Regions from separate parts of the Mesocryomonas lacus genome, predicted to be linked through region 3. Evidence: predicted binding sites of a transcription regulator. Region 3 holds the regulator's gene; each other region holds the start of a gene.
The links. The regulator PhoB, encoded in region 3, activates phosphate uptake and scavenging genes when phosphate is short. The targets are predictions, from matches to a motif close to TGTCATNNANCTGTCAT.
Positions count from the first base shown of each region.

Region 1: the regulator PhoB is predicted to act here: its motif matches at 2,113-2,129, upstream of ACZLZQ_RS07485 (secretin N-terminal domain-containing protein).
Region 2: the regulator PhoB is predicted to act here: its motif matches at 2,575-2,591, upstream of ACZLZQ_RS23300 (NAD-glutamate dehydrogenase).
Region 4: the regulator PhoB is predicted to act here: its motif matches at 1,969-1,985, upstream of ACZLZQ_RS14795 (long-chain fatty acid transporter).

Region 1 is NZ_JBUZWF020000002.1:516,758-520,616, forward strand. It holds gene ACZLZQ_RS07465 (tetratricopeptide repeat protein) at 1-276, opposite strand, end outside; gene ACZLZQ_RS07470 (hypothetical protein) at 273-644, opposite strand; gene ACZLZQ_RS07475 (SctD/MshK family protein) at 679-1,623, opposite strand; gene ACZLZQ_RS07480 (hypothetical protein) at 1,780-1,944, opposite strand; gene ACZLZQ_RS07485 (secretin N-terminal domain-containing protein) at 2,309-2,953, shown strand; gene ACZLZQ_RS07490 (hypothetical protein) at 3,121-3,336, shown strand; gene ACZLZQ_RS07495 (hypothetical protein) at 3,479-3,859, shown strand, end outside.
Region 2 is NZ_JBUZWF020000010.1:7,924-16,872, forward strand. It holds gene ACZLZQ_RS23300 (NAD-glutamate dehydrogenase) at 1-2,472, opposite strand, end outside; gene ACZLZQ_RS23305 (YggS family pyridoxal phosphate-dependent enzyme) at 2,675-3,352, opposite strand; gene leuS (leucine--tRNA ligase) at 3,835-6,441, shown strand; gene ACZLZQ_RS23315 (hypothetical protein) at 6,428-6,979, shown strand; gene holA (DNA polymerase III subunit delta) at 7,044-8,093, shown strand; gene ACZLZQ_RS23325 (ParB/RepB/Spo0J family partition protein) at 8,269-8,949, opposite strand, start outside.
Region 3 is NZ_JBUZWF020000003.1:724,271-733,219, forward strand. It holds gene ACZLZQ_RS13120 (Ig-like domain-containing protein) at 1-1,711, shown strand, start outside; gene ACZLZQ_RS13125 (DUF3297 family protein) at 1,885-2,130, opposite strand; gene ACZLZQ_RS13130 (alpha/beta fold hydrolase) at 2,473-3,369, shown strand; gene phoB (phosphate regulon transcriptional regulator PhoB) at 3,399-4,169, opposite strand; gene phoU (phosphate signaling complex protein PhoU) at 4,180-4,917, opposite strand; gene pstB (phosphate ABC transporter ATP-binding protein PstB) at 5,036-5,845, opposite strand; gene pstA (phosphate ABC transporter permease PstA) at 5,863-7,182, opposite strand; gene pstC (phosphate ABC transporter permease subunit PstC) at 7,179-8,663, opposite strand; gene ACZLZQ_RS13160 (substrate-binding domain-containing protein) at 8,767-8,949, opposite strand, start outside.
Region 4 is NZ_JBUZWF020000004.1:108,658-117,606, reverse strand. It holds gene ilvD (dihydroxy-acid dehydratase) at 1-98, opposite strand, end outside; gene ACZLZQ_RS14795 (long-chain fatty acid transporter) at 485-1,849, opposite strand; gene ACZLZQ_RS14790 (valine--tRNA ligase) at 2,155-4,941, opposite strand; gene ACZLZQ_RS14785 (PopZ family protein) at 5,028-6,155, opposite strand; gene ACZLZQ_RS14780 (TolC family outer membrane protein) at 6,332-7,750, opposite strand; gene ACZLZQ_RS14775 (protein-L-isoaspartate O-methyltransferase family protein) at 7,937-8,587, opposite strand; gene ACZLZQ_RS14770 (DUF1127 domain-containing protein) at 8,899-8,949, shown strand, end outside.

The sequences.
Region 1 (3,859 bases), on a different contig from region 3:
GCCGGCGACGAAGAGGGCGCGGGCCCGCAGCAACATGGCCGCCGGCGCCATGCCGCCTTCCAGCACCGCCAGCCGGTCGATCGCCACCAGCGCGCGCTCGCCCGCGCCATTAGCGACGAAGGCGGCCGCCAGCGTGCGCAGGACGCCGGGGTGGTCGGGCTCGATCCGGTAGGCGATCAGCAGGAAGATCAGCGCGCGGCTTTCCTGGCCGTTGCGCATGTAGAGATAGCCCAGCGAATGCAGGAGCTCCGCCGCGGCGGCGTCGGGCGTGGTCAAGACAGGTCGGCCTCTTTCATCCGCTCCTCGATTTCGCGGCGCCGGGCGATCTCCTCCTCGAGCACGGCTCCGGCAAGGGCGGAGATTTCCTCGTCCGCGCCGAGGCGCGGCAGGACGACGTCGACGACGTGGGCGAGGAGGTCGAGCGAGCGCCCGGCATTGAAGATGCCGGGATCGACGATCTCCGGCATGACCAGCTGCTCGATCTCCTCGCGCAGCGACGTCTGCCGGGCCGGCGCCCGGCGGCCGCGCAGCATGACCTCGAAGGCCTCGATCTGGACGCGTGTCGCCGGATCGGCCTTGCGGCCGGCATCGACGAGGGCGCGGTCGAGCCGTTGCCGTTCGATCGGGCGAGCGATGTCGCTCATTCGGCCGGTCCGGCGGAGGAGGAGATGGCGTGCCTCATAGCGTCAGGGCGAACTCTTCGCCGCCGCGCGTGAGCAGGATATGGCCCTTCCGGATCGACTTGATCGCCCAGCCGTCCCGCAGCGCGGCGCCGGGATAGCGGCGCTCGCCCTTGGCATCGATGACATAGGGGTCCTTGCCGAACCATACGGCCTGGAAGTCGAACTGCGGCGCCTTGGCGATCGCGGCAGCGCCTACCGTGCTGGTCAGGACGTAGCGCTGTCCGAGCTGGCCGTCGAACCAGCGCTGGACGCCTTCCCAGGCGGTGCGACCTGCGGGCGGCAGCGCGCCACTGACCTGGAAGTGTCGGCCATCCTGCAGCACCTTGAGCTGCCCGAGCCCCGCGGCTTCGATCTTCTGCTGCAACAGCGTGGCGACATCGGCGTCGCTCGGCGTAAAGGCTGCGGCGGCCGGCGCCGGTCCGAGAGAGGCGCGCAGGTCGGCTGCCGGCGGCGGCGGCTCGGTCATCGTCGCCGCCTCGGGCGCCGTCAGGATATTGGCTTGCACCGCGACGATCGGTACGACCACGAGGGTCAGCAACCCGATCCAGGTGAGCAGCCGGCGCACGACGGGGGCGGAAAGACGGGCCTGGCCGATGCTGATGCGGGCGGCGCCGAGACCGATCTCCGCCGGCAGCGATGCCTTGCAGCCCTGGCCGCGGCGAAGCAGCACGCCGCCCTTCACCATGACGTCGCCGCCGACGGCGTCGATGGCGACGGTCTTTCCATAGAAGCGAAGCCGGACATGGTCGTCGGCAACCGCGTCGTCGGCAAGAATGAGGTCTGAATTGCGCGAGTGGCCGATCGTGCAGCTGCTGCCGTCGATGGGAACCCTGACGCCGCTGTGGACGCCGGCGATCACCTGCAGCACCGGTCCGGCGAAAGCATCGGGTTCGCGAAGGGCAAGCGGCATGCGCGAGGGGGAGGTGAGGGTCGAAGACATGGTGAAAAGGACCTCGCTTCGCGCGGACGGCTTCGACGACAGGGCGGTTCGCGGAAGACGGGCAGGCGCTGTCGAAAGCCGCGGACCGAAAGGCCGGCGACGGGAACGCAGACAGGCAGGAAAGACGCGGGCGCCGAACGCCCGCGTCTCAAGGTTTTAGTTCTGCGGACGCTGCTTGGTGGCGTCGAGCTCGGTCTTCTTCTCGGTGGTCACCTTGGTGATTTCGGCCGACTTCATGATGGCCGAGTCGAAAGCGTCGGTCATGGCTTTGATCGCCGAGTCAGCACCGGTGGAGGTGGAAACTGCAGGGGTGTTGGACATGGTTCGGCTCCAGAATTGACTGTTGGTCGCAATCCGCCCTCCCGAAGCGGAGACGGTTGCTATCGTCGGTCCGCACGTTTTCGGCGCCGTCGATGGCCCCAAATTGTACGATCAACTGAATAAATCAACGACTAATTTATGAAATCTGAGATTGTCTATGCAGATAATCGTCATAAACCTGTAACAAAAACTTCACAAAACATACGCTCGTTTGGATTGCAAATAAATATACAGAACATGCTGGACTTGTACTGATCCTATTGGATAGGTTCCGGCGCAAATCGGCATTGGCAAGAGCGTTTGGTTGGTAATGGTAGCAAGCAATAGTCTTCGACTGAGCGGCTTGCTGGTCGTAAGGCACGGTGTGCCCAACAGCGCGTCGGCACCGCTTGCTCGCCGGCGGGTGCAAGGCGCCCTGCGCCATCTCCTGGCCATCGCCGTTCTCGGTCTGGCGCTGCCGGCCGCTGCCGAAACCGCCTGGTTCGACAAGCCCTATGGTTACGTCGTCATCGACCAGGACGTGCGCGCGGCGCTGACCGAGTTCGGGCGCAACCTGCACTTGCCGGTAGTGATGTCCGATGCGGTCAAGGGGCGGATCCGAGGCGAGGTCAGCGCGGAGAAGGCGGGTCCGTTTCTCGACCGGCTGGCGGCTGCCAATGGCTTGACCTGGTATTTCGATGGCGCCGTCCTGAACGTCAGCGCCGAGTCCGAGTTCGCGACGCGCGTCCTCAACACCGGGCGGCTGGGCAGCAAGGCGGTTGCCGCCGAGATGCGCCAGCTCGGGCTGTTCGACGAACGCTTCACCCTTCGCGCCTCGCCCGACGGCCGCGTCCTCACGGTGTCGGGGCCGCCGGCCTACGTCGCGGCGGTCGATCAGCTGGTCCAGCGGATGCAGCCGCCGCCGATGGTCGCCGGTGACGATCCGCGGGTGCGGGTGTTTCGCGGCGGTATGGCCACCGAAGTGGTGGCGGCGCCCGGTGCCGCAGCTTCTGCGCCGCCACCGCGATAGCCGGCGCCGAGACGGCGCGGCCGGACTGGCTGCGCCAACCAAGCGTCGGGGGCAAAGGCTCCGGGCGTCGTTCGAACGAAGACCTCGACTAACGAACACTTTGAACCACAAAGCCTTCGAACCACGAAGACTTTGAACCACGAAGACTTTGAACAAGGAGAAGACCCATGGCCATCTCGCCTATTTCCGGTTCCGATTCCGTTGCTGCGACGGCCGGGCCGAATGAAGCCAAGTTCAATGCCGCCGTCGAGACCGCCGAGGGCGGCATGACGCCTGAACTGCTCGATACCATGGTCACGGGCGCGATCACCGTCGGCGGCCAGATGATCATCATGCCGCAGGCGAACGAGATCCTGAAGGAAGCGATGGCCGACGACGAATAGGGCGCCGCCCGTCCGCCAGGACGCGGACAAAGCGTCTTGTCTCTGCGGGCCCTGAAGCATCCTTCTGCGACCGGGTGCGACCACCCCTCGCGGAAGGCCCCCGCTGCCGCCCGTTTCACCGCACTTGCCTGGAGGATGCGTCATGACCCCGACAGTTCCCGCCGCTGGAATCGCGCCCGCCCCGCCGGCCGCCCCGGACATGGTGCCGCAGGCATCGCAGAATCTGTTCGAGCACATTGCTGCCAATGCCCGCGGACTGCCGGAGGGGGCCAATCCCAGCCAGCTCGGCCAGGACATCATGCAGCACCTGCAAGGCTTCTTCGAGCGCTCCTCGAACTTTGCCGAACGCGCCGGCAAGCTGGTCCAGGGCGCGCCGGAGGCCTCGCGCAGCGGCCAGTTCGCCAGCCTCGGCCCCCAGCCTGTCGCCGATGCCGGCTCTGGCAAGCCGGGCGTCGACGGCCAGCAGATGTCGCGGGTGGTCGAGTCGCTCAGCATGATGTTCGACCATTCGATCGAAACGCAG
Region 2 (8,949 bases), on a different contig from region 3:
CACGCCCTCGACGCGGGCGTCGAAGACGAAGATCTCGCGGAACGGGACCGGCGCCGGCAGGCCCTCGACGAGGTGCGAGTCGAGCTTGAAGGCGAGCGCCGGCTGGACATGGCCGGGCTTCGAGCCCTCCTCGGCCGAGGTGCCGTCGACGGCGTAGAAATTGGTGCGCAGCGTCGCGAGAATGGTCGACAGGAAGCGCCGGAGGATGCGGTCGTCGTCGAGGCTCTCCACCGCGTCGAGCGCGGCGGTGATGGCGGTGTAGGTGGGCAGCGTCCCACGCGTGGCGGCCAGCTGCTTCAGCCGGTCCTCGGGTTCGGCCGGGGCCCCCTCACCCGCTTCCACCGGCGTCTCGGCAGCGGGGATCGGCCGCGCCGGGTCGAAGGCGGCATCGAACAGCTGCCAGAGCAGGCTGGCGATGCCGGGATGGCGCAGGAGCGTCGCGGCGATGAAGTCTTGGCCGAAGGCGATGCCGGCCTGTCTGAGATAGCGCGAATAGGCGCGCAGGACGTTCGCCTGGCGGTAGGCAAGGCCGGCCTCCAGCACCAGCGCGTTCAGCGGATCGTTCTCGATCTGCCCGGCCGAGACGGCGGCAAAGGTCTGCTGCAGCGCGTCGCCCTCGTCATCCAGCGCGATGTCGCCGCCGCTCTGGCGCACCAGGTCCATGTCGTGCAGGTGCACCGCGGCGCCGTCCGGCCGCAGGATCTCGAAGGTCCGTTCGGAGACGACGCCAAAGCCCATGTTCTCAAGGATTGGCACGCGCGTCGAAAGCGGCACGGCGCTGCCGAGATGATAGATCTTCAGCCGCAGCAGCGTGCGGGGGTCGCCCGGGCGGCGGTAGAAGTCGATGGCGAGGGCGTCGTCCGTGCCGAGCCGCGCCATCCGGCGGGTGTCGGTCACCGCCTCGGCGGGCGCCACCGCGTCGCGATAGCTCTCGGGCAGGCCGGGGGCGAAGCGGATCAGATCGGCGGTCCCACCGGCATCCTGCACGGCCCGGACGAAGCCGTCCTCCCAAGCCTTCGCCATCTCGGCGATCTCGGCCTCGAGCCGGGTGGCGTCGACCACCGGCGTCTGGCCCGACTTGCGGCCGATGATGAAATGGATGCGGGCGAGCGACCCTTCCGGGAAGCCCGGATAGACCGCCGAGACATGGCCGTCATAGGCTTCGGCGAGGAGATGGCCGATCCTCTCGCCGAGGCGGGAATCATAGCGGTCGCGCGGCACGAAGACGAGGATCGAGACGAAGCGGTCGAACCGGTCGATGCGCGGCAGCACGCGCACGCGCGGCCGCTCGCCGAGCTCCAGCACCGTGCCGGCAAACCGCTCGAGGCTGTCGACATCAATCTGGAACACCTCGTCGCGCGGATAGGCCTCGAGCACGTTGAGGAGCGCCTTGGCGCTGTGCGAGCCAGCCGCGAGGTCGAAGCGCTGGATCACCGTCTCGGCCTTCAGCCGGAGATAGGGAATGGTCAGGATCGAGCGGGTGTAGGCGGTGGAGGTGAACAGGCCGACGATGCGCAGCTCGCCGGCAAAGTTTCCGGCGGCGTCGTACTGCTTGACGCCGATATAGTCCATGTAGGCGCGGCGGTGCACCGTGGTGCGGCTGTTCGCCTTGGTGACGATCAGCGGGTTCGGCGCCTGCAGGAAGGCGCGGATTTCCGGCGTCACCGTCTGCGGCTGGCCGGCTCGGCCAAGCACGCGCACATCGGGGTCCGCAAGGATGCCGAGCGCCGGCTCGTCGCTGCGCTCGAGCGCCTCCTCGTTCTCGGCGCCGACATAGACGAACTCACGCGCGCCGAGGAAGATGAAGTTGTCGGCGAGCAGCCAGTCCAGGAGCTTCGCCGCCTCCGCGACCCGCACGGCCTCGGTGCCGTCGAGCATGGCGGCGCGGGCTTCCAGCGCAAGCTTGGCGGTACCGACGCGGGCGCGCATCGCCTTGAAGTCGCCGACCGCAAGCCCGACCTGGCGCAGGATTTTGAGGATCGCGGCGATTAGGTCGGCATTGCTGTGCGGGCCGCGCTCGATCGCCACCTGGATCAGGCTGACCCGCTCCGCCTTCTCTACCCCCGATCCCGGCCCCGGTCGGGTGGCGGTGAAGCCCGAGATACGGCCCTCCCCGTCGCGGACGATGTCGAGGATCGGGTGCGAGATGTAGAGGATTTCCGGCGCGCGCTCGGCGATCTCGGCCATCACCGAGTCGAACAGGAAGGGCATGTCGTCGTTGACGACGGTGATGAGGTCCATCGCCCCAAGGCCGTGCAGCGGCTCGATGGTGACCACCGGCGTCGCCGGGCGGTGCGCGTCGAGCGCCACCGCGGCGCGTTCGGCCGCCAGCGCGAGGGTCTTCGGCGAGAACACTGCGAGATCCTCGGCCGGCGGGCGCGCAAACAGCAGCGGTGCAAGGCTCGCCGCCGGGCTGCCGCCGGCGAGGACGCCAAGGATTCCCGTCAGAATGTTCGCCTTCGCCTGGCCCATGCTCGTCGCTCCCGCTGAGTCCGGCCGCGGATCGTCGCGGCCTTGATTCATCATGACGGCCGGTCAACCGGCCGCGAATCGCCATGGTTGTGCCGGACGAAGATGACGAGAGGATGCCGGATGGGGCTTGCATGCAAGCTGCGCTCCGTCAGCCCGTGCTGCCCGCCGGCGGACTTCCCTCTTCCGCCGGCCTCCATCGCCTTCAACCGGCCGCGTGGCCATAATCGCGCGCGCCAAAGATTGCCGATCCGACGCGCACGCCCGTCGCGCCCTCCGCCACCGCGACGGCGTAATCGCCCGACATGCCCATCGACAGCTTCGCGACGCCCGCTGCCTTCGCGAGCTCCGCCAGCCGCCGGAAATGCGGCGCCGGATCCTCGTCCGCCGGCGGAATGCACATCAGGCCCTCGATGGCGAGGCCGTGCACGTCGCGGCATCGCGCGACGAAGGCCACCGCCTCGTCCGGCGCGATGCCGGCCTTCTGCGGCTCCTCGCCGGTGTTCACCTGGACGTAGAGCCGAAGCGCCCTGCCCTGCGTGGCGATCTCGCCGGCCAGCGCTTTGGCGATCTTCTCGCGGTCGACGGTCTCGATGACGTCGAAAGTGGCCACCGCCTCGGCGGCTTTGTTCGACTGCAGCGGGCCGATGAGGTGCAACTCGATCCCCTCGAACCGCTCCCGCAGTTCCGGCCACTTCGCCATCGCCTCCTGCACCCGGTTCTCGCCGAACACCCGCTGCCCGGCCTCCAGCACCGGCGCGATCGCCTCGGCCGCATAGGTCTTCGACACCGCGACAAGGGTCACCGACCCCGAAGCCCGGCCCGCGGCGGTTTCGGCGTCGCGAATGGCGGCGGTGACGGCTTGGTATTGCTGGACGGACATAGTGGCTTTCAGAAAAGCGAGAGGCGACGGGAGCAACGGACGCGGCTTTGAAATATGGGCCGGAATGGCGTATATGAAAGGAGTGGGTGCCGGCCGAAGCGACCTGAGGTCCCCGAAGCCGACACCCTTGGTCAGACGATGAATTGGACCCGGAGACAGACTCGCCAGCCGCTCCGGGTCCTTTTCACCTCCAACGTGATGCTCAGCGGCAGAAACCACATCGCATCACCTCCTCTTCGAGAGCGAGGCTGTCGCCACAGCCGGGGAAGCCCGTTCTCCCCGGTCCGCCGCTGGCCCGGCGTGCTGCTTTCCCTCTCGAAACTCACCGCCTGCATCTCAGCGCAACAGCCGCCGCCGCGTCCAGCGTGAAGCGCTGAGCCGCCTCTCGGTTGACGCTGGCGCGCAGGCGGTGTTGAACGACGGCAATCCCTTCCGACGTCGGCCCCTCGATCGGGCCTGGCGTAAACCGACGAGCCCTCCGCATGTCCATCGAACGCTACAATCCGCGCGAAGCCGAACCCCGCTGGCGGGAGGCGTGGAACGCGGCGAAACTGTTCGAGACTGAGGACGATGCGCCGGGCGAGAAGTACTACGTCCTCGAGATGTTCCCCTACCCGTCCGGCCGCATCCACATGGGACATGTACGCAACTACGCGATGGGCGACGTGGTCGCGCGCTACAAGCGCGCCAAGGGTTTCAACGTCCTCCACCCGATGGGCTGGGACGCCTTCGGCATGCCGGCGGAAAACGCCGCGATGCAGAACAAGGTGCATCCGCGCGAATGGACCTATGCCAATATTGCCACCATGCGCGGCCAGCTGAAGTCGATGGGCCTGTCGCTCGACTGGTCCCGTGAGTTCGCCACCTGCGACGTTGACTACTACCACCGCCAGCAGATGCTGTTCCTCGACTTCCTGGCCAAGGGCATCGCCTATCGCCGCAAGTCGAAGGTCAACTGGGACCCCGTCGACAACACCGTGCTCGCCAATGAGCAGGTGATCGACGGCAAGGGCTGGCGCTCGGGCGCCGAGGTCGAGCAGCGCGACCTCACGCAATGGTTCTTCCGCATCACCGACTATGCCGAGGACCTGCTGTCGGCGCTCGACACGCTGCCGGAATGGCCGGAAAAGGTCCGGCTGATGCAGAAGAACTGGATCGGCAAATCGGAAGGCCTGCTGGTGCGCTTCGCGCTGGAGAAGGCGCCGGACGCAGCGGCCGACGTCACCGTGTTCACCACCCGGCCGGACACGCTGTTCGGTGCGTCCTTCCTCGCCGTCGCGCCCGACCACCCGCTGGCGACCGCCGCGGCGCGCGACAATCCGGTGCTCGCCGAGTTCATCCTCGCCTGCAAGCGCGGCGGCACCACGGCGGCGGCGATCGAGACCGCCGAGAAGCTCGGCATGCGCACCGGAATCGAGGCCGTGCACCCGCTCGACCCCAGCTGGAAGCTGCCGGTCTATGTCGCCAACTTCGTGCTGATGGACTACGGCACCGGCGCGATCTTCGGTTGCCCGGCGCATGACCAGCGCGATCTCGACTTCGCCCGCAAATACGATCTGCCGGTCACCCCCGTCGTCCTGCCGCCGGATGCCGACACGGCAAGCTTCAGCGTCGGAACCGAGGCCTATGTCGGCGACGGCACGCTGTTCCAGTCGCGCTTCCTCGACGGCATGAGCCCGGCCGAGGGCTTTGCCGCCGTCGCCGACCGGCTGGCGGCGAGCGATCTCGGCGGCCGGCCGCAGGCCGAGCGCAAGGTCAATTTCCGCCTGCGCGACTGGGGCATTTCGCGCCAGCGCTACTGGGGCTGCCCAATTCCCGTCCTCCACTGCGAGGCCTGCGGCGTCGTGCCGGAGGCGCGCGAGAACCTCCCCGTCAAGCTGCCGGACGACATCGACTTCGACAGCCCCGGCAACCCGCTCGACCGCCACCCGACCTGGCGCCACGCCTCGTGCCCGCAATGCGGCGGCAAGGCCCGGCGCGAGACGGACACGATGGACACCTTCGTCGACAGTTCCTGGTATTTCGCGCGCTTCACCGCGCCCCACGCCAACGAGCCGACCGATCCGCAGCGCGCCAATGCCTGGCTCCCCGTCGACCAGTATATCGGCGGCATCGAGCACGCGATCCTGCACCTCCTCTACTCCCGCTTCTTCGTGCGGGCGATGCAGGCCTGCGGGCATCTCGCCATCGACGAGCCGTTCAAGGGCCTGTTCACCCAAGGCATGGTCGTGCACGAGACCTATCGGCACGGCCGCGACTGGGTCTCGCCCGCCGAGATCCGCATCGACGAGGTCGACGGCCTGCGCACCGCGACCCGGATGGCGGACAACGCCGTGCTGGAGATCGGCGCGATCGAGAAGATGTCGAAGTCGAAGAAGAACGTCGTCGACCCCGACGACATCATCGCTTCCTATGGCGCCGACACCGCCCGCTGGTTCATGCTCTCGGATTCCCCGCCGGAGCGCGACGTGATCTGGACCGAATCCGGCGTCGAGGGCGCGCACCGCTTCGTCCAGCGGCTCTGGCGCCTCGTCGCCGAGCTCGCGCCGAAGCTCGCCGCCACCGCGGGCGACACCGCCGATGCCCCGCGCTCGACCGAGATCCGCCGCGCCGCGCACCGCACGGCGTCGGGCGTTGCCGACGACATCGAGCGCCTCGCCTTTAACAAGGCCGTCGCCCGGCTCTATGAGCTCGTCAACACGCTGACCGCGTCAACCTCGGGCGACGCGCGCGACGTCACGGGCGTTGCGGACGCCGTCGCCGAGGCGCTGTCGGTGCTGGTGCGGCTGATCGCGCCGATGATGCCGCATCTTGCCGAAGAATGCTGGACGGTGCTGGGCCATACTGGTCTCTGCGCCGAGCAGAAGTGGCCGGAGATCGATCCCGCGCTGCTGGTCGTCGACGAGGTGGTTCTCCCCGTCCAGCTCAACGGCAAGAAGCGCGGCGACTTGACCGTTTCGGTCAAGGCCGGCAAGGCTGAGATCGAAAGCGCCGTCATGGCGCTCGACTTCGTGCAGACGGCCCTCGAAGGTCGGACGCCGAAGCGCATCGTCGTCGTCCCCGGAAGGATCGTCAATGTCGTCGTCTGATCGGGCGCTCCGCCCGCGGATCGCCGGGCTCCTCGCCCTCGTCCTTCTCGGTGGCTGCACCGTCTCGCCGATGTACGGCACATCCAGCCAGGCGGCACTCGCCAGCGGCACCAGCGGCCAGAGCCTCGGCGACCTCCGCGGCCAGATCGCCGTGGCGCCGGCCAACACGCGCACGGCGCAGCTGTTCCGCAACGCGCTTCTGTTTCGCCTCAACGGCGGCACGACGCCGTCCGCTCCGGTCTACGAGATCCGGTACTCCGTGACCGGGCAGGAAAACGTCGTTTCGATCGAGCGCGGCTCGGGTGTTCCCGCCGCAAGCCTTTACCGGATGGACGCGACCTACCAGGTCGTCCGCCTGTCCGACCAGAAGGTGATCGGCACCGGTCTGCGCTTTGCCTCGGTGCCGTTCGACCGGTCGGAGCAGCTCTTCGCCTCCTCGCGCGCCCTCATCGACGCCCGCGAGCTCGCAGCGAAGGAAGTGGCCGAAAAGGTGCAGCTCGGCGCCGCCGTCACCATCCGCAAGGACCTGCGCAAGTGAGCCTTGCCGGCGCAAAACGGTTGCCCCGCCGCGCGCCGGCATCAAACCACCTCCGGCGCGCCTGATGGCGGAAAAGAAGGCAGGTGAGGTCGAGGCCTTCCTGTCGCGGCCCGACACCAGCTTTCCCATCGTGCTGCTCTACGGCCCCGATGCAGGGCTCGTCTCGGAGCGGGCGGCAAAGGTGGCGGCGCTCTCCGGCGTCGACCCGAAGGACGCCTTTGCCTTCATCAGCCTCAATGCGGACGAGCTGGAAAAGGACATCGGCCGCCTGTTCGACGAGGCGCGGACGATCTCGATGTTCGGCGGCCGCCGGCTGATCCGCATCCGCGGGGCCGGCACCGGTTCCGGCAAGGCGCTGTCGGCCGCGGTCACGGATCTTGCCAAGGACCCCCCGCGCGATGCGGCCGTGGTCATCGAGGCCGGTGATCTCAAGAAGAGCGCACCCTTGCGCATCGCCGTCGAGCGCGGCCGGGCCGCCATGGCGCTGCCATGCTACCAGGACGAGGGCAGGGCGCTCGACCTGATGATCGACGAGGAGCTGAAGCTCGCCGGCCTGTCGATCGACCGCGATACCCGCGATATGCTGCGCGCGCGCCTCGGCGCCAACCGGCTGGCCTCGCGCGGCGAGGTGCAGAAGCTCTGCCTCTATTGCTACGGCAAGTCGGCGGTCGAAGCTGCCGATATCCTGGCGATCGTCGGCGACGTCTCGGCTGATACGCTGGAGGAGACGATCGATGCGGCCGCCACCGGCGAGGTACGCAAGCTGCCGGAACTGATCGAGCGGCTGACCTCCGCCGGCACCCAGCCGTTCCTGTTGCAGCAAGGATTGCTTCGCCATTTCCAGGGCTTGCAGCTGATGCGCTTTGCCGTCGAGCACGGCGACCAGAGCGTCGCCCGGGCGGTGGAGGGGCGTCGCCCGCATTTCCGGCGCAAGGCGGCGCTCGAAACCGCACTCGGGCTTTGGACCCTCGACGCCCTCGCGCCAGCGCTCGCGGCGATCGAGGCCGATATCCTGCACAGCCGCAAGGAGGCCGCGCTCTCGCACGTTATCCTGCGACAGACCTTGCTCGGTACCGCCGTCGAAGCCGCGCGCCTTCGAAAAAAGGTCCGCTGAGTTCACCGTGAAGGTGTTTCGATCCAGCGCTCTCTCGGTGGGAACAGGTTCACCAGCCGCGACCCATTCTGCAACAATCGGGAATACTTGAGTCCGCGCGAACTCTGGCTCATTGCGAGAATGAGCCTACCGTTACGCCGCCGAATCGATGGCTGATCAATTCTTCGGAAAAGAGTTAAAGCGTGCGGATGCGGGGTTCCGGGGGACGGTTCTGCTTGGCCTGCAGGAGCCGGCAGATCTCGTCCAGCTGTTCCAGATTGCCGTAGTCGATCCGCAGGTCACCACCATCTTCCGGCAGCCGGATCTCGACCCGCATGCCGAGGGTTTCCGAGAGGAGACGCTCGAGCGCTCTCGTATCGGCATCCTTCTCCTGCCCAAGCGGCTTCGGCGGTTGCTGCTTCGGCCGGGCCGCCGGGCGCTGCCGGGCAGGGAGCCCGGTGACCGACGGCGGCACGGGCGTCCGCGCCAGATCCTCGGCCTCGCGGACCGACAGGCCACGCTCGATGATCTCTCGGGCGAAGGCCTCCGGGTCCTCCGCCGAGACCGCCGTGCGGGCATGGCCGGGTGACAACTCGCCCCGCGACAGCATGCCTTGCACGCCCTCGGGGAGTTTCAGGAGCCTCAGCGTGTTCGCGACATGGCTGCGGCTCTTGCCGAGCACATCGGCGAGATCGGCCTGCGTATAGGCATGCTCCTCGATCAGCATCTGGTAGGCCTGCGCCTCCTCGATGGCGCTGAGGTCCGCGCGCTGCACGTTCTCGATGATCGCGATCTCGAGCGACTCGCGGTCCGAGATATCCCGCACAACGACCGGAACCTCGGTGAGGCCCGCCTTCTGGGCAGCACGCCAGCGGCG
Region 3 (8,949 bases):
CGACTTCGACGGCTCCGACAGCTTCACCTATTCGGTCAGCGACGGGACGACGGCCGTCGTCTACACCGTCACCGTATCGGTCGCGGCGGTAAACGATGCACCGGTCGTGACCTCGCCGACCCGCCTGTCGGCGATCGAGGACCGGCCGCTGAGCGGTGCCATCCTGGCACGCGACGTTGATGGCGATCCGGTGACGTTCACCCTTGCCGCGGCGCCGGCGCACGGCAGCGTCGTCGTCAACGCCGACGGGACCTTCACCTACACGCCGGCGGCCGACTTCAACGGCGGCGACAGCTTTGCCGTCGCGGTCTCCGACGGGCGGGGCGGGACGCGGATCGAGACGTTCAGCGTCTCGGTCGCCGACGTGCCGGACCTGCCGGTGACCGGCGCCGACAGCTTCACCGTGCCGGAGGACGGCACCGTGACGCTTGACGTGACCGGCAACGACCGCGACCCCGACGGTACCGGGCTGACGGTCACCGAGATCGACGGCCGGCCGATTGCGGTCGGCGCGCCGGTCCGGATCGCGTCGGGCATGGTCGCCCTGAACCCGGACGGAACGCTGAGCTTCACACCGTCGCCGAACTACAACGGTCCCGCGGGCTTCAGCTATACCGTCCGCAACGCAGCCGGCCTTGCCAGCACCGGCAGCGTCGGCGGGGCAGTGGCCGCTATCAACGATGCGCCAATGCTGCCGCCGCTGCGCATCGACGCGGTGGCGGGCGGCCCGACTACCGGAACGCTCGGCGGGTTCGATCCCGATGGCGATCCGCTCGTCTACACCGTCACGCAGGCGCCGCGGAACGGCACGCTGACGCTTTCGCCGGACGGCCGCTACAGCTACGTGCCGACGCCTGCCTATACCGGTTCCGACAGTTTCAGCTTCTCGGTCAGCGATGGCACGGCGACGGTCACCGGCAGCGCGACCATCGGCGTTCGCCCTGGCCGCACCGAACCGGTGACGGTCGATATCGACGTCCCCGCGCCCGGACCGGACGCGAACGCTTCATTGAGGACGATCGGTCGGCCGGTTCGCTCGGTCGATGCCGACGGCGAGGTGCTGGTGGCGGTCGGCAGCCTTGGCAGCATCGATGCGGGGCCTGTCGGGCAGCGCTCGCTCGACAACGCGATCGACGCGATGCAGGACCTCAACGGCCTTGCCGGGATGCCGGCGGACGAGCTGATCGCCCGCACGGTGCGGGCCCAGACGGACTGGAGCGAGACAGGAGGCCGCCTCGACAGCTTCAGCGCAGCGCCTTTTCTCGGCGGGTCCGATATCGGGCAGCTGCTGTCGCAACGGGACGGCACCTCCTTCGTCGTCGACACCACGATCAACGAGGGCGTCCTCTACGTGATGGTGGCCGCAAGCGAGACGCGCGAAGGCGCGCGGATCGGACATGAAACGCGGGTGACGCTGGCGGACGGGCGCGCGCTGCCGGCCTGGCTGTCGTCTGAGAACGGGGGCGTCGTCTTCGGCTACCCACCGGCGGGCCTCGAGACGATCGCGTTGAAAGTCCAGGCGGTGGACGAGAACGGGGCCGTGTCGCAGAGCGTCATCACCATCGACGTGCGCAGCGGGGCGGTGACGGAGAACCTCCGGGGCGATGAGGCTACGACGGCGGGCGCCGCCCTGTTCTCGCAGCAGCTGAGAGCCGAGCTTGCCGATATCGGCGAGGGCATTGTCGACCTCTACAACGCGCTCCGCTTCTAGAGCATCCCGCAAGTGGTTGGACTTACCCAATTAAGGAAAAATGCTGTCAGTACAAAAAAGACAGAGCACCGTGTGTCCCTCAGGGACGCACGGTGCTCTGTCGGACCGCATTCGACGGATTGCCGCGCCCCAAAGTGCGGCAGTCCAAGATGGAAAGCGCCTTGCCGGCGCCCTCAGTCCTCGCCGCGCAGATAGACCTCGACCGGGCCCTTCAGCTTCAGCGTCATCGGATTGCCGCGGCGGTCCTTCGCATTGCCGGCGGGAACGCGGATCCAGCCTTCGCTGACGCAGTATTCCTCGACATTGGTCTTCTCGACGCCCTTGAACCGGACGCCGATCCCCATCGCCAGCAGTTCAGGATTGTGGAACGGGCTCGACGGATCGGCCGCAAGGCGGTCGGGCAAGGCGATGTCGGCCATCGGTGCCGCCTGCTCGGCCGTCTCGGTGGCTGGCGTCTCGGAGGTCTCGGCCTTGGGTGTGTCGGTCATGTCCAGCGTCTCATCTTTTGATGCGTTGCGCCGGAGATACAAGCTTGGCGGGGTTTCGCCAACACTTGTTGCAATACGCCTCGGCGCTCCATGCCCTGGCGCGCTCCCGGCAGCCGCTCACGCAGTCGTGCTTGACGGGAGAGTGTCCGCCTGCCTGAAGACCCTGCAGCGCCGAGCCGGAGGCACGGAAAGCCGGATCTTTCGACGCTTCCAATGCTTGTGCTGCAACGCGCAAGCGCTCAGGATTGGGAAAATTTGGACATGGAGCCGCCCATGAAACGGATCGTCGGATTGCTCTGCGCCTTGGCACTGGCGATGAGCGTGGGTGGGGTCCAGACAGCCGAAGCGCGGCTGAAGCTCGTCAAACCACGCGATTCAGGCTTTGCGCATGTCGACGGCATCTCGATGTTCTACCAGATCTACGGCAAGGGGCCGCCGATCCTGCTGATCCCCGGAGGCCTTGCCAGCGGAGACGTCTGGCGGCAGCAGATCGCGACGCTCTCGGCGCATCACCTCGTTATCGTCGCCGACAGCCGCGGGCAGGGCCGCTCGACGCGCGACAAGAAGCCGATCACCTATCACCTGATGGCGCGCGACTACCTAAAGCTCCTCGATCTCCTGAAGCTGCCGAAAGTATCGCTGGTCGGCTGGAGCGATGGCGGCATCATCGGCCTCGACATCGCCATCCACCACCCCGACCGGCTGTCGGGGATGTTCATCCAGGCCGCCAACGTGACGCCCGACGGCGCCCTCGCCAACCGCAAGGCGATCGCGGAAGGCAAGGCGCTGCCGGCGCTCGGCCATTACGACAACATCGACGACGAAATCTTCGCGCTCTGGGCGAACGAGCCGAACTTCACGCTGGCGCAGCTGGCCTCGATCACCGTGCCGACGATGATCGTCATCGGCGACCACGACGAGGCGATCAGCCGAGAGCATACCGAGATGATCGCCAATGCCATTCCCGGCGCGCACTTCCTGCTGCTCCCGAATGTTGGACACTCCGCCCCGCTGGAGGACCCGGTCGGCTACGCCGAGGCAGTGCTCGCCTTCGTCGACGCCCCCGGCAGCGCCGCGAGCCTGCAGGCCGACGAGGCCGGCACGGTCCTGCAGGATTTCAAGGACCCGTCACCGGGCAAGGCTGGTCCGGCGGTTCGCGGCGGAGGGTGAGCGGAGCTGCGTTCCCTAAAACTGCGGCGTCAGCCCTCGCTTGCCTGACGCTCGGCCAGCGCCATCTTGCCCTCGTCGTCGGCGCTACGCTGCAACGTCGGCACCACGGCGGCGAAATGCTCGTCGAAGGAGTAGCCGGCGCCGCGGACGGTGCGGACGGGGTCGCGCTGGCGGCCGCGGTTGATGGCCTTGCGCAGGCGGCCGATGTGGACGTCGACGGTGCGCTCGTCGACATAGATGTCGCGGCCCCAGACGCCGTCGAGCAGCTGCTCGCGCGAGAACACCCGGCCGGGCGAGATCATGAAGAACTGCAGCAGCTTGAACTCGGTCGGTCCGAGCTTCAGCTCGCGGCCGTTGCGGTAGGCGCGATGGTTGGCGCGGTCGAGCTTGATGTCGCCGGCGGTCAGATGGTCGGACAGCTTCTGCGGGTTGGAGCGCCAGAGCAGGCTCCGCACCCGGGCCATCAGCTCGGCCATCGAGAAGGGCTTGACGAGGTAGTCGTCGGCGCCCGTCGTCAGTCCCTGGATCCGCTGCTTCTCCTCGCCGCGGGCGGTGAGCATCAGGATCGGCAGCCGTTCCGTCGCCGGCCGGCCGCGTACCCGACGGCAGATCTCGACGCCGGAAATGCCAGGCAGCATCCAATCGAGGATGATGAGGTCGGGCGTCTGCTCCTTCAGCCGAAGATCGGCCTCGTCTCCATTGTCGATGACCTCGACGGTGTAGCCCTCGGCTTCGAGATTGTAGCGGAGGAGGACGCCCAGGGCCTCCTCGTCCTCGACGACGACGATGCGCGCGTTCATCTGCCTGTTCCTACATGTTTCCGGTCGACGGGCCGGAATCCTTCACGCCGACGGTCATCGACGGGGTGGTGTCACTCTTCGGTCGCTCGGATTCCATCTGCTCACCGGTCTTGATGTAGTAGATGGTCTCGGCAATGTTGGTGGCGTGGTCGCCGATGCGCTCGATGTTCTTGGCGCTGAAGAGGAGATGCGTGCAGGCGGTGATGTTGCGCGGATCTTCCATCATGTAGGTCAGCAACTCGCGGAAGATCGACGTGTACATCGCGTCGATCTCTTCATCCGCCTCGCGGATAGCCTGCGCGCGCACGTGGTCGCGGCTGGCATAGGCGTCAAGCACTTCCTTCAGCTGCTCGATGGCGAGCTCGGAGAGATGCTCGATGCCACGCACCAGCTTGATCGGCTGCTGGTGCTCGTGCACGGCGATGACGCGCTTGGCGATGTTCTTGCCGAGGTCGCCGATGCGCTCGAGGTCGCTGGAGATGCGGATCGCGCCGACGATCTCGCGCAGGTCCTGCGCCATTGGCTGACGCTTGGCGATGGTCATGATGGCGCGTTCGTCGAGCTCGCGCTGGGCGGCGTCGAGCATCAGGTCATCCGCGACAACCGACTGGGCCAGGCCCCAGTCGCTGTTGATGAGCGCGGCGACCGAGCGCTCGACCATGCGTTCCGCCTGGCCGCCCATCTCGGAAATGCGCCGGACGATGAACTTCAGTTCCTCGTCGTAGGACGTGACGATGTGCTCGTCCATGGTTCGTCTCCCTGTTCTCGTTGGGCGCAGCCGCCGTCGCGGGACTCTCGGGTCGCGGCCGGCGATGCGGATCATTGGATACGCCGGCCGCGCCCGTCTTGGGGCGCGGCCGGCTGGTTCAGCCGAAGCGGCCGGTGATGTAGTCCTGCGTGCGCTTGTCGTCCGGGTTCTGGAACATCTTCTCGGTCGGGCCGACCTCGGCGATGTTGCCGAGATGGAACATGGCGGTGACCTGGCTGACGCGGGCCGCCTGCTGCATCGAATGGGTGACGATGACGATCGTGTAGTTCTGCTTCAGCTCGTCGATCAGCTCCTCCACCTTGGCGGTGGCGATCGGGTCGAGGGCCGAGCAGGGCTCGTCCATCAGGATGACCTCGGGCGACACGGCGATCGCGCGGGCGATGCAGAGGCGCTGCTGCTGGCCGCCGGAGAGGCCGGTGCCGGCCTCGTCGAGCCGGTCCTTGACCTCTTCATAGAGGCCGGCGCGGCGCAGGCTGGTGACGACGATCTCTTCCAGATCGGTCTTCGACTTGGCGAGGCCATGGATGCGCGGGCCGTAGGAGACGTTCTCGAAGATCGACTTCGGGAACGGGTTAGGCTTCTGGAACACCATGCCGACGCGGGCCCGGAGCTCGACGACGTCGATGGCGGGGTTGTAGACGTTCTCGCCGTCGAGGGTGATGAGACCGCCGACCTTGCAGTGGTCGATGGTGTCGTTCATCCGGTTGAGGCAGCGCAGGAAGGTCGACTTGCCGCAGCCCGACGGGCCGATCAGCGCGGTGACCTGGCGATCCTGGACGTCGAGGCTGACGCCATGCAGCGCCTGCTTGCCACCGTAATGGACGGTGACGTTCTCGCCCTTCATCTTGATCGGACGGTTTGAATGCACGGCGGGACCTTTATTGAGTGTCGCTTGGATATTTTCCATCATTTCTGTCCACCGTTCTACCAGCGACGCTCGAAGCGCCGCCGAAGGATGACGGCTGCAAGGTTCATTGCAGCCAGGAAAAGAAGCAGGATCATGATGGCGCCGGACGTGCGTTCCACGAAAGCACGTTCCGCCTCGTTCGCCCACATGTAGATTTGCACGGGCAAGGCGGTCGAGGCTGCCAGCGGCGAGGACGGCACATCGGCGACGAAGGCCACCATGCCGATGAGGAGCAGCGGCGCGGTCTCGCCGAGGGCGTGCGCCAGGCCGATGATCGTGCCGGTCAGGATGCCGGGAGCGGCCAGCGGCAGGACGTGCTGGAACACCATCTGCATCTTGGAGGCGCCAAGGCCGAGGGCCGCGGCGCGGATCGAGGGCGGCACCGCCTTGAGGGCTGCCCGCGTGGCGATGATGATCGTCGGCAAGGTCATCAGGCTGAGCACGAGGCCGCCGACCAGCGCGGCCGAGCGGGGCATGCCGAAATAGTTGATGAAGACCGCAAGACCGAGCAGACCGTAGACGATCGAGGGCACCGCCGCGAGGTTGTTGATGTTGACCTCGATAAGGTCGGTCAGGCGGTTCTTCGGGGCGAATTCCTCGAGATAGATCGAGGCGGCGACGCCGATCGGCAGCGCCAGAGCGAGAACGATCAGCATCATGTAGGCCGAGCCGATCAGCGCGACGCCGACGCCCGAGGTTTCAGCGCGGCTCGAGCCGCCGAAGGTGAACAGGCCCCAGTTGAAGCGCTGCTCCAGCTGGCCGGCTTCCTCGAGCTGCTTGATCCAGCCGAGCTGGCGGTCGTTGATCGGCCGCCGGCTTTCCTCGACGGTGTTGTCGAACTGGCCCTTGACCGAGCTGTCGACCTTCGAGTCCGCGAACACCCAGAGATCGCGGGTCTGGCCGATGATCGTGAGGTCGTTCATCACCTCGTTGCGCAGCTGGATGCGCACGCCCTGCGACACGAGGGCGGAGGCTTCCTTGACGGCGGCCTTGTCGTTCGGATCGATCTTCAGCGCCGCGACGATGGCGTTCTGCGCCAGCCGCGGATAGTTGGCCATCATCAGCGCCTTGTCGTCCTTGCCGCCGGTGTTCTTCGGGTCGACGATCGACTGTTCGAAGGTGATGGGCAGCCGGATCTCGGTCTGGAAGAAGGCGGTATAGCCTTTCGACACGACGCTCCAGAGCAGCAGTACCAGGAAGGCGAGGCCGATCAGGATGGCGATGATGCCATAGGTCTTGAAGCGGCGCTCGGCGGCGTAGCGCTTCTTGATTCCGATGTCGCGACGGGGGGCGGCATGGCTTGGCGCGCGGGCGCCGTCGACGGTCGCGTCGGTCATTCGTACTGCTCCCGGTACTTACGGACGATGTAGAGGGCAAAGATGTTGAGGCAGAGCGTCACCGCGAAGAGGGTGAGGCCGAGCGCGAAGGCCACCAGCGTCTGCGGCGAGTTGAAGACGAGATCGCCGGTCAGCTGGTTGACGATCTTGACGGTGACCGTGGTCATCGCCTCGAAAGGGTTGATGGTGAGGTTGGCGGCGACGCCCGCGGCCAGCACGACAATCATCGTCTCGCCGATGGCGCGGGAGGCGGTGAGCAGCAGCGCCGAGACGATGCCGGGGAGCGCCGCCGGCAGGATGACGCGCTTCACCGTCTCCGAGCGGGTGGCGCCGAGGCCGAGCGAGCCGTCGCGCAAGGATCCGGGGACCGCCGTGATGATGTCGTCCGACAGCGATGACACGAAGGGGATCAGCATGATGCCCATTACGAGGCCCGCGGTGAGAATGCTCTGCGCCTGGATGAAGCTCGTATAGTCGCCGGTGACGAGACCGTGCAGCTGGCTCGACATGTCACGCAGGAACGGTCCGACCGTGACGAGGGCGAAGAAGCCGTAGACGATGGTCGGGATGCCCGCGAGCACTTCGAGCAGCGGCTTGACCACCGAGCGGACGCTGGAGCTCGCATATTCCGCCATGTAGATCGCGGCGAACAGGCCGATCGGCACGGCGAAGAGCATGGCGACGAAGGCGATGTAGAGCGTGCCGGCAAAGAGCGGGATCAGGCCGAACTGGCCTTCCTGGCCGCTGCCGCCGGCAAAGCGCGGGTCCCAGGTGGTGCCGAAGAAGAAGCTCTGCGGGCTGACGCGGGAGAAGAAGTCGGCCGCCTCGGAGAACATCGAGACGATGATGCCGACCGTGGTGAGGATGGCGATCGAGGAGCAGAGGATCAGGATCGAGCGGACGACGGTCTCGACCTGGTTGCGGGCGCGCAGGCGGACCGCGATCTTCGACAGGCCGTAGGCGGCACCCGCCAGCGCCATCGCCAGGACGAGGATGGTCGTCGCCAGCCGGGAATAGTCCTCGAGTTTGTTCTTCTCGACCGCTAGGGCGACCATGTAGTCCTCGGTCGAGGACGCGACGGCGATGCCGCGGCGCTGCAGCAGCGGGCGCAGCTCGGACACCGGCAGGCTCGAGGCAGCGGCTTGCTCGTCGGAGGGCAGCAGGCGCAGTCCGTTGCCGATGGCGCCGATCATCTCGTAGGCGAGATCCACGTTCGCGGGCGCGGCGCCGTCGGCGGCAGCGGTCGGCATGTGCGCGGAAAGATTACGGTTGATCGCGACGGGGGCGGCGATCAGGCAGATCAGGAGCGCGATGAGCGCCGGCACGACCGCCCAGCAGAACACGAACGAGCCGTGGTAGGCCGGCCGCGAGTGCATCTTCTGGCCGGGCTCGATCTGGAGCCCGCGGCTCTTCTTCTGCGCCAGAAAAGCGCCGATCGCCCCGATCAGGAAGACGATTACGACAATCGCAAAAATTGACACCGAATATCCCTATCTTCGCAAGGTTCAGGCGGGGCGATCGCCCTGAAGCGGCGGCAGCAAAAGGTGCGGGCACCCGGCGAGGCCGGGTACCCGCGGTCACTGCTTACATGGTCTTCCCGGCATCGAAGTCGGTGCGGTACGACTCGCGCTCGGCATCCGGCGCCGGCACCAGGCCGTACTGGGCCAGCGGGCCGTCGGCACCGATCATCTGCTCGGAGAGGAAGAAGTCGGCATATTCCTTCAGGCCCGGGACGACGCCGATGTGCGCCTTCTTGACGTAGAAGAA
Region 4 (8,949 bases), on a different contig from region 3:
AGGCCCATGGCGTAGAGATAGGAGCGATGCGGCGCGCGGGACGGGCCTTCCGTCACATGACGGCTCGGCAGTCTCGACTTGTCGAATGTTGTTACCAACGCCACATCCCTCACATACCCATCAGGACCAGCGCCCCCGCGCCATGCCTGCAGCCATTCCCCCCGAATGACGACCCTGAGGTGAGCGTCGTTTATGGCGGCAAGGCGGCAATGTCCCGTTGGGCGTGTATAGCCGATGCAAGATTGCAATAGTGTTGCCAGAAGCCCACAAGGCTATGGGATCGTATGGCAGGAACACGCGGTAAGGCGCTGAACTGAAACCAAAAAAGGCGCACCTCCCGGCGCGCCCATTAATTTTGTGCAGTGAACACTCAACGCCGCATCAAACGACGGGAATCGCGCCCTCCGCGTTGGCTCCGCAGCTCGCTGCCGATTGAAAGGCTTGACCCCTTCATCCGGTGCTGCTGCGCCGCCGCAGCGTACTCTCAGAAGCTGAGCTTCAACGAGGCGTTGCCGGCGTAGACGAAGGTCCCGTCCACGCTGCCGTTGAAGAAGGCGCCCTCGGAAATCTTCTGCTCGCCGGACGTCCAGTAGCCGACGAGACCGCCGAAGCGAAGCTCGCTCCACTTGTTCTGCTTGAACGAGACACCGCCGGAAACGGTGTATAGATCGGTGTAGGTCGTCTCCGCGCCGGTCGAAACGCCCTTGTCGTAGCCGAGCGTCAGGACGCCGGAAATCTCGTCGTTGAAGGCGCGGCCGATGCCGATGCTGCCGGTGTAGCCGTCCTTCCAGTGATAGGGCGAGAAGCTGGAGGAGGAACCAAGGGTCGGGCTCGAGATCGTGCTGACGACCTCGTTATTGGTGCTCCAGTCCGTCCAGCGGAAGGAACCCAGCAGCAGCGTGCCCGGCGCAATGCCGGTCTGGGCGTTGATGGTCAGCGTCTGCGGGCTGACAGCATCGCTGAGGACCGAGTCGACGTTGAGGACGCTGCCGACGCCGAGGCCGCGCTGCGCCAGCGCTGCCGAGACGGCGCCGCCGAAGGCGGTCGGAATGCTCGCCTGCTGGCCGTTCGGCAAGGTCAGGAAGGCGGTGTCGGAAATTTCGACCGTGCCGGAGCCGCGGATATCGTCGTGCCGAACCTCGGAGCGGTAGAGAATTTGTGCGCGAAGCGCGATCTCCGGGCGCTCGTAGGCCGCACCGATGCGGTACCCGAGTTCAAAATCGCCGTCGCTGTCGACGTCGACGAGCGTCGGCAGGGTGATCTGCGCGCCGCGCAGGGCTGCGACGAGCCCTGCCCCTTGGGCGCCGGTCGACCGGAACAGCGGGTTCAGATTGCGCTCGCCGATGCTGCTGCCGTCGAAGCTGAAATCCTCGACGAACAGGCCGCCGATGAAGCTGAACCGCGCGGCCTCGGTGGAATAGCTGACACGGCACGTCGCGCCGAATTCGTTCGTGGTGAAGTCCGTGCTGATCGTCTGCGAGGTGGAAGTGGCAGAGGATACCTGCCGCGGAAGGGCGCCGTTCGGCGCACCGCTGTAATCGGCCTCGGCCGCGAACGGGATGGTGTAGGTTCCGGCGCAGGCGAAGCCTTCATTGCCGAAAGCGACGGCGAGCGACGGGATCTTGTACGTCCCGGTATAGTCGCCGAATTCGCCCCTCTGGCCGTTGATCGAATCAAAACCGCGGTTGGGGTTGACGTAGGTGAAGCCGAAACGCGACGACACCGCGCCTTGCTCATACAGGATGTCGGTATCGGCAGCGCCCCGCTGGAAGCCGCCCGCCATGGCCATCGACGCGGAAAACACCAACGCCAGGGCGCTTCCTGCCGTGATCAGCTTCAGAGTCCGCATCGCCTGCCCCCATCCATGTTCGTCCTCCCCCGAGGAGCCGGGCTTTCACATCCCGTTGACGCAAACGTAAATGAAAAGATCGGGTTTGCAACGGAACGAAATGGGTCCGACGGTTGCCGACGACAGTTTCGCCACAGTCTCGCCGCTTCCGGCATTGAGTCCGAAAGCACTGTTAAGCGGCTGGCGATGCTGTGAAAATTCGTTCGGCTAGAAATGCCGACGGCCCTCCGGCGGGGTTCTCCGCCGAAGGGCCGTCCAATCGCCAACGAAGCGTGGCGAAAATGCGACAGTAGTGAGCGGCGCCTTCAGTCGTCCTGAAGCAGCAGGAGCGCCTGCGAGAGCTTCTCGGCCTCCAGACGATAGGCCTCGCGCTTGCGGCGCTCCTCCTCGACGATGTCGTCGGGCGCGTTGGCGACGAAACGCTCGTTGCCGAGCTTCTTATCGATCCGCCCCATTTCGTCGAGCGCCTTGCCGTGTGCCTTCGTGAGGCGTGTCCTCTCCGCCGAGATGTCGATCATTCCCTCCAGCGGCAGCGCGAAGGTGGCGCCCCCGACGAGGATCTGCGCCGACTGCCGCGGCGCGACGTCCGCCGTGGCGATCGAGGACAGCCGGGCCAGCCGCTTCAGCGAGGCATCGTGGCGCGCCAGCCGTCCGGCCAGCAGGTCATCCGGCTGAACCGCGACGAAGGCCGCTTCGGCGCCCGGCGGGACATTCATCTCGCTGCGCACCGACCTGATCTCGTTGACCATCTCGATCAGCCAGTTGATGTCGCCCGCCGCATCGGCATCGACGAAATCCACCGACGGCCAGTCGGCATGGCAGAGCAGCGTCGCGCGCGGCGCGGCCTCCGGCGCCGTCAGCGTCCAAAGCTCCTCCGTCAGGAAGGGCATGAATGGATGCAGCAGCGCAAAGACGCGATCGAGCACATAGCCGGTGACGCGCCGCGTCTCCTCTTTCGCCGCCTCGTCCTCGCCGAGGAAGATCGGCTTCGACAGCTCGAGATACCAGTCGCAGAAATTATTCCAGACGAAGCGGTAGAGCGCGCCCGCGGCCTCGTTGAAGCGATAGGCCTCTATCGCCTTCTCGGTCTCGGCGACCGTCCGCGACAACTCCGTCATCAGCCAGCGGTTCAGCTGCAGCGTCAGCGTCGACCCGTCGACCGCAACGCCATGCTCTGCGCCGTTCATCCCGGCAAAGCGCGTGGCATTCCAGAGCTTGGTGCCGAAGTTGCGGTAGCCGGCGATGCGCTGGGTATCGAGCTTCACGTCGCGGCCCTGCGCCGCCATGATCGCGAGCGTGAACCGCACCGCGTCGGCACCGAACTCGTCGAACAGCTCGATCGGGTCGATGACGTTGCCTTTCGACTTCGACATCTTGGCGCCGTTCTTGTCGCGGACGAGCGCATGCACGTAGACGGTCTGGAACGGCTCCTCGCCCATCACGTGCAGGCCCATCATCATCATCCGGGCGACCCAGAAGAAGATGATGTCGAAGCCGGTGACCAGCGCCGAGGTCGGGTAGTAGGTGGCGAGCTCCGGCGTCTTCTCCGGCCAGCCCATGGTCGAAAACGGCCAGAGGGCGGAGGAGAACCAGGTATCGAGCACATCCTCGTCGCGGGTGATGAGGTTGGCGCGCAGCGCCGGGTCCTCGGCCATGGCGCGGGCCTCCTCATCGGAGATCGTGCCATTGGTCACGTAGTGCGCGAGGGCGGCGGCGACCGCCTCCTCCTCAGTCTTGGCGACGAAAATCTTGCCGTCCTGGCCATACCAGGCGGGGATCTGATGTCCCCACCAGAGCTGGCGCGAGATGCACCAGGGCTGGATGTTCTCCATCCACTCGAAATAGGTCTTGTCCCAGTTCTTCGGGACGAAGTTGGTGCGGCCCTCGCGCACGCTGGCGATGGCGGGTTTCGCCATGGTCGCCGCATCCACGTACCACTGGTCGGTGAGGTAGGGCTCGATCGGCACGCCGCTGCGATCACCGTGCGGGACGGTGTGCGGGTGATCCTCGATCTCCGCGAGATATCCGCCCGCCTCCATCATCTCGACGATCTTCGCCCGCGCGGCAAAGCGGTCGAGGCCGTGGATCGCGGCGATGGTCGCGTCGAGCTCGGCCGTGTGCTCGAGGCCGGCGAGGAAGTCCTCGTTCTCGGCGAGCGTGATCGCCGCCTCGATCGTCATCAGGTTGATCTTGGCCAGATCGTGCCGCTTGCCGACCTCGAAATCGTTGAAGTCGTGCGCCGGGGTGATCTTCACCGCGCCCGAGCCGGCCTCGGGATCGGCATAGTCGTCGGCGACGATCGGGATCAGGCGGCCGACCAGCGGCAGGCGCACGTGCTTGCCGACCAGCGCCTGGTAGCGCTCGTCCGCTCCATTCACCGCGACGCCGGTATCGCCGAGCATGGTCTCGGGACGCGTGGTGGCAACAGTGATGAAGCTGGCCGGGTTCTCCGGATCGAAGACTTCGCCTTCAATGGGATAGCGGAAGTGCCAGAGATGGCCCTTCACGTCCTGCTGCTCGACCTCGAGGTCGGAGATCGCCGTCAGCAGCTTGGGGTCCCAGTTGACGAGCCGCTTGTCCTTGTAGATCAGCCCCTTGTCGTAGAGATCGACGAACACGGTGCGGACGGCCTCGGACAGGCCTTCGTCCATGGTGAAGCGCTCGCGCGACCAGTCGCAGGAGGCGCCAAGCCGGCGCAGCTGGCCGAGGATGGTGCCGCCGGACTCCTGCTTCCACTGCCAGATCCGCTCGACGAAAGCCTCACGGCCCATGTCGCGGCGGCCCGGCTCCTTGCGCTCGCGCAGCTGGCGCTCGACGACCATCTGAGTCGCGATGCCAGCATGGTCCATGCCCGGCTGCCAGAGGACGTTCTTGCCGCGCATGCGCTCGAAACGGACCAGCACGTCCTGCAGCGTGTTGTTCAGCGCGTGGCCGATGTGCAGCGAGCCAGTGACGTTCGGCGGCGGGATGACGATCGAATAGGGCTCGGCACCGGGCTTGGCGCCCGCGCCGGCGCGGAAGGCGTCCGCCTCCTCCCAACGCTCGGCGATGCGGGGCTCGAGGCTGGCGGCGTCGTAGGTCTTCTCGATCATGATGGCGTCCGATGGAAAGCAGGAAGGCGTATCGCCCCGGTTACGCCTAAGCTTTCCGCCGTGTCAACGAATCCCGGCGCCGAGCCTCAGCGGCGGGGTCCGCGCGATACGCGTTCGATCTCTTCGCGCACCATGCGCTCGACGATGCGCGGCAGGTTGTCGTCCAGCCATTCTTGCAGCATCGGCCGGAGCATTTCGCGCGCCATTTCCTCCATCGACTTCATCTGCCCGTCGCGGATGGCCCGGGCGAGATCGTCGAAGGCGGCCGCGACCTGCGCGCCGGCGGCTTCCGACATCAGCGAGGACGCAGCCGTGATCACCGAGGGCTCCGGGACCGGTGCGGGCGGCACCGGCGCGGCCTCTGCCGAGTCCCGCCCGAGGCCGACCGCGCGGTGCAGTTCGGAGCTGAATTCCTCTTCGTCGAAGCCAGCGACTAGGTCGACGGTCTCGGCCGCATCCGCTGCAGCGGACGCAGTTGCTGCGGCGGGCGCTCCTGCAGAGGCGGCGACAGGTGCCGGGCGGCTCACCTCGACCACCGGGATGGAAACGTCTCGGTCGGCGGCGACGATCGCGACGTCCGGCAGCGCAGCTGTTGGAGCCGGCACAGCCGTCGCCTGCGATGCTTTCGCGGCCTCCCCCTCGCCCATCGCGGGTCTGGCGGTGCCTTCCGCCGGCAATGGCGATGGCGACGCCTCGCGCCCAAAGGCCCCGGCGAGCGACAGCCCGTCACGGGTCACGCCCTCCCGCAGGAGAGCCCGCGGCGGAAGCTCGGGGCGGCGCGGCATGGGCTCGCGCCGCGGCACACGCGACCGCGAGCGCAGAAGGGTCGACGATTCCAGTGAGGTTGGCTCGGGCGAGGCCGGCACCCGCGACTCTGGCTCGGACGGCGGCGTGGCAACGAAGACGTCTGCGGTTTGGGCAGCCTGTTCCGCGGCAGCGACTGGCGCGTCATCGTGGACCGACGCCTCTTCGTCCGTGGCGGTCACGTCGACGTCGACCGCAGGCGCGGTCTCAACGCCCTTCCGGGGCGCATCGCCATTGGCCGGCGCGAAGTCGCGGGCGAGCGTGCCGAAATCCCAGTCAGGGCCGTCGGCGGACATATCGGCATCGCCGCCGCTCGGCGCGGGATGCCCGTGCAGAGCGTCGCCCGCAGGCTTCGGCCGTTCGTCGCCGCTCTCGATAATCCGGCGTATCGACGCCAGGATTTCTTCCATCGAAGGCTCTTTAAGGGAAGGCGCATTGCTCATGGGGGCTGCCTGCATCTTCGAGAACGGCCGCACGCGGTCGAATCATGAAGATCAGCCTAACGCGAAAGCCGGCGGGAAAGAATCCCCGGCCGGCTTTCGCAGTCGATATCACCAGATGAATACGCTCGTCGGACGCGGGCGGCCTAGCGGCCGTCGGGTGTGCGCATGCCCGACCACTTGTCCTTGACGGCTTCGTAGTGCTGCTTCGGCTCGTAGACGGCGACCGCGAGCTTTAGGCGGGTGACCGAGAGGCGACCGATCGCCGAGGCCAAGGCGTAGCTCGCCACCACCTCGTCGCGCTGCGCGCCGACGAGAAGGATTTGCGCCGAGATAAGGTCGCCCTGTGCGTTGAGGACGTCGAGCGTGGTGCGCTGGCCGACATTGCGCTCTTCGATGACGCCATTCAGCGCCAGCCGGGCGGCGCGGGTCTGAGCGTTGTAGCCTGTCACGTTGGCACGCGCGGCCTGCAGTTCCGCCCAGGCGGTGGCGACGGCGGCGCGCACGGCATCGCGCTGGCTGTCGACCTCGATCTGCCGCTGGCCCAGCACTTCCTTGAACTGACGGACCTGGGAGGCGACGATGCCGCCCTGGTAGATCGGAATGCTCAGCGTCGCGCCGACCGTTGCCGACATGTCGTTGCTGGTCGTCACGTCGACGCCCGGCAGGCTGTTGGAATTGGGCGTCGTGTCCGACAGCGCGTAGTCGTTGTCGACCGAACCGGACAGGCTGAGGGTCGGCAGTGCCTGACCTTCGGCGGACTTCACCTGGAACGCCGCGGCGTCAACCGAGTAGAGCGTCGCCAGGATCGCCGGATGCTCCTTCTGAGAGATCGCCAGCGCCTGGGTAATCGAGTTCGGCATCATGCTGTTCGGCGCTTTGCCGGGATCGAGCTGGTTCGGCGCATCGCCAATAATTTGGAGGTAGCTGGCCTCGCTGGTCGCGACCTGCGCCAGCGCCGAGTTCAGCAGCGCGGTCGCCAACGCCTGCTCGGCCTCGGCCTGCGCGACGTCGGTCCGGGTGCCCTCGCCGACGTCGAAGCGGGCGCTGGCGGCGCGCACCTGCTCGTTCAAGAAGGCGAGGTTCTGCCGGCGCAGCGCCGCGATCTGGCGGTCGCGCAGGACGTTCATGTAAACCGTCGCCGCATCGTAGAGCGTGTTCTGCTCGGTGTTGGCAAGGTTCTGCTGCGAGGCCTTCACTGTCGCTTCGGCCGAGCGCACGTTGTTCGGCGTCTGGAAGCCGTCGAAGAGGGTCTGGCTGACGGTGACGCCAAAGCCGATCTGGTCCGCGCGGTTGCGCTGCGTGGTGATGTTGTCGCCGTAGGTCGTCCGCGAGCGGGAAAGCTGTCCGCTGCCAGAGGCGGTAACCCGGGGACGCAAACCGCCCTTGGCCTGCGGCACGTTTTCGTCGGTCGCCCGCAACTGGGCACGGGCAACGTTCAGATCCTGATTGTTGCGATAGGCACGCGCCAGCGCGCCGGTCAGGCTTTCCGCGCTTACGCTTCCAACACCGGCCAACACGGTACCGGCCGCCAGCGCGACTTTGATCCAGGAATTAAACTTCACTCGACGTCTCCAGATCTAAAGTACCACCGCAGCCATATACCCTGTGGCCTGCGGTGTCCGCGTCGCAAAGAGATCAACCCGCAGTTTCCATCGGAAATTGCGGATCAACCCATGCGAACGCTGCTGCGACCCCCACATCACGTTAGCACTTGAATCGGCCGTATGGTGTGGCCGGAAACAAACACTCTAGAATGTAAATTTTGCAGTGCGCTCAAAGCCCGGCAGCGGCCGGATGCTGCAGTTGAAGGCGAAGCGACCGGACACGACGCCCTCCTCCTTCAGGTAAAGCATTGCCGCGGCAGCGTTTCCGAGACCCTCGACGGCGACGAGCCGACCGCCTTCCGCCAGCTGCGCGAAAATCGCGTCGGGGATCACGTCGACAGCCCCCTCAAAAAGGATGACGTCGTAGGGTGCGCCATCCGCAGCTCCGTTGGCGAGCGGCGCCTCGACCACGCGGCACGAATCGTGTCCGAGACGGGCGAGCGTCACCGTTGCGGCAGACGCCAGGTCCGTGTCCGACTCCACCGCCACGACGCTGGCGGCCAGATGCGAGATGATGGCCGCCGAGTATCCGGTGCCGCAACCGATATCGAGCACCCTGTCGTCGCCGTCGATCTGCACCAGCTGAAGGAGCTTGGCGAAGGGCGAGGCCTCCATGACGAAGCGGCCCGGACCGATCGGCAGATCGCCGTCGATATAGGCAAGACTCTGGCGCGGACCGGTGACGAAAGCCTCACGCGGCACACTGAGGAAAGCCTGAAGAATGCGCAGGTCGGTCACATCCGTGGTGCGGATCTGGTTGTCGACCATCTTGATGCGAGCGGCTTCGAAATCCATGTCCGCGGTCCCGTCTGCGAGCGATGCCATCCCTTAGTCGCCCGTCCCGGGCTGTGCAAGACGGAACGCCGGAAGGCACGGGGCAAGGCGTTGCCGCCGAAGCTTACGCCAGCCGGCATACCGCTCAGATGGCAGCATCAACGCCGTCCGTGTTGCCTTGGCGCGATAATAAGCATGCTGAGCCAGACAGCCTATAAACTAGGCGATCCATGCCACTTCTGCATAAGTCGCGTGCAGTCTTTGCTCTTCTTTTACGCACACGCGCGGCGTATCTAGGCAACATCAAACCAACCCGAAAGCACACCAACACCATGTTCGCCCAGCTCGCCAACCGCATCAAAGACTTCCGCGCTCACCGCCGC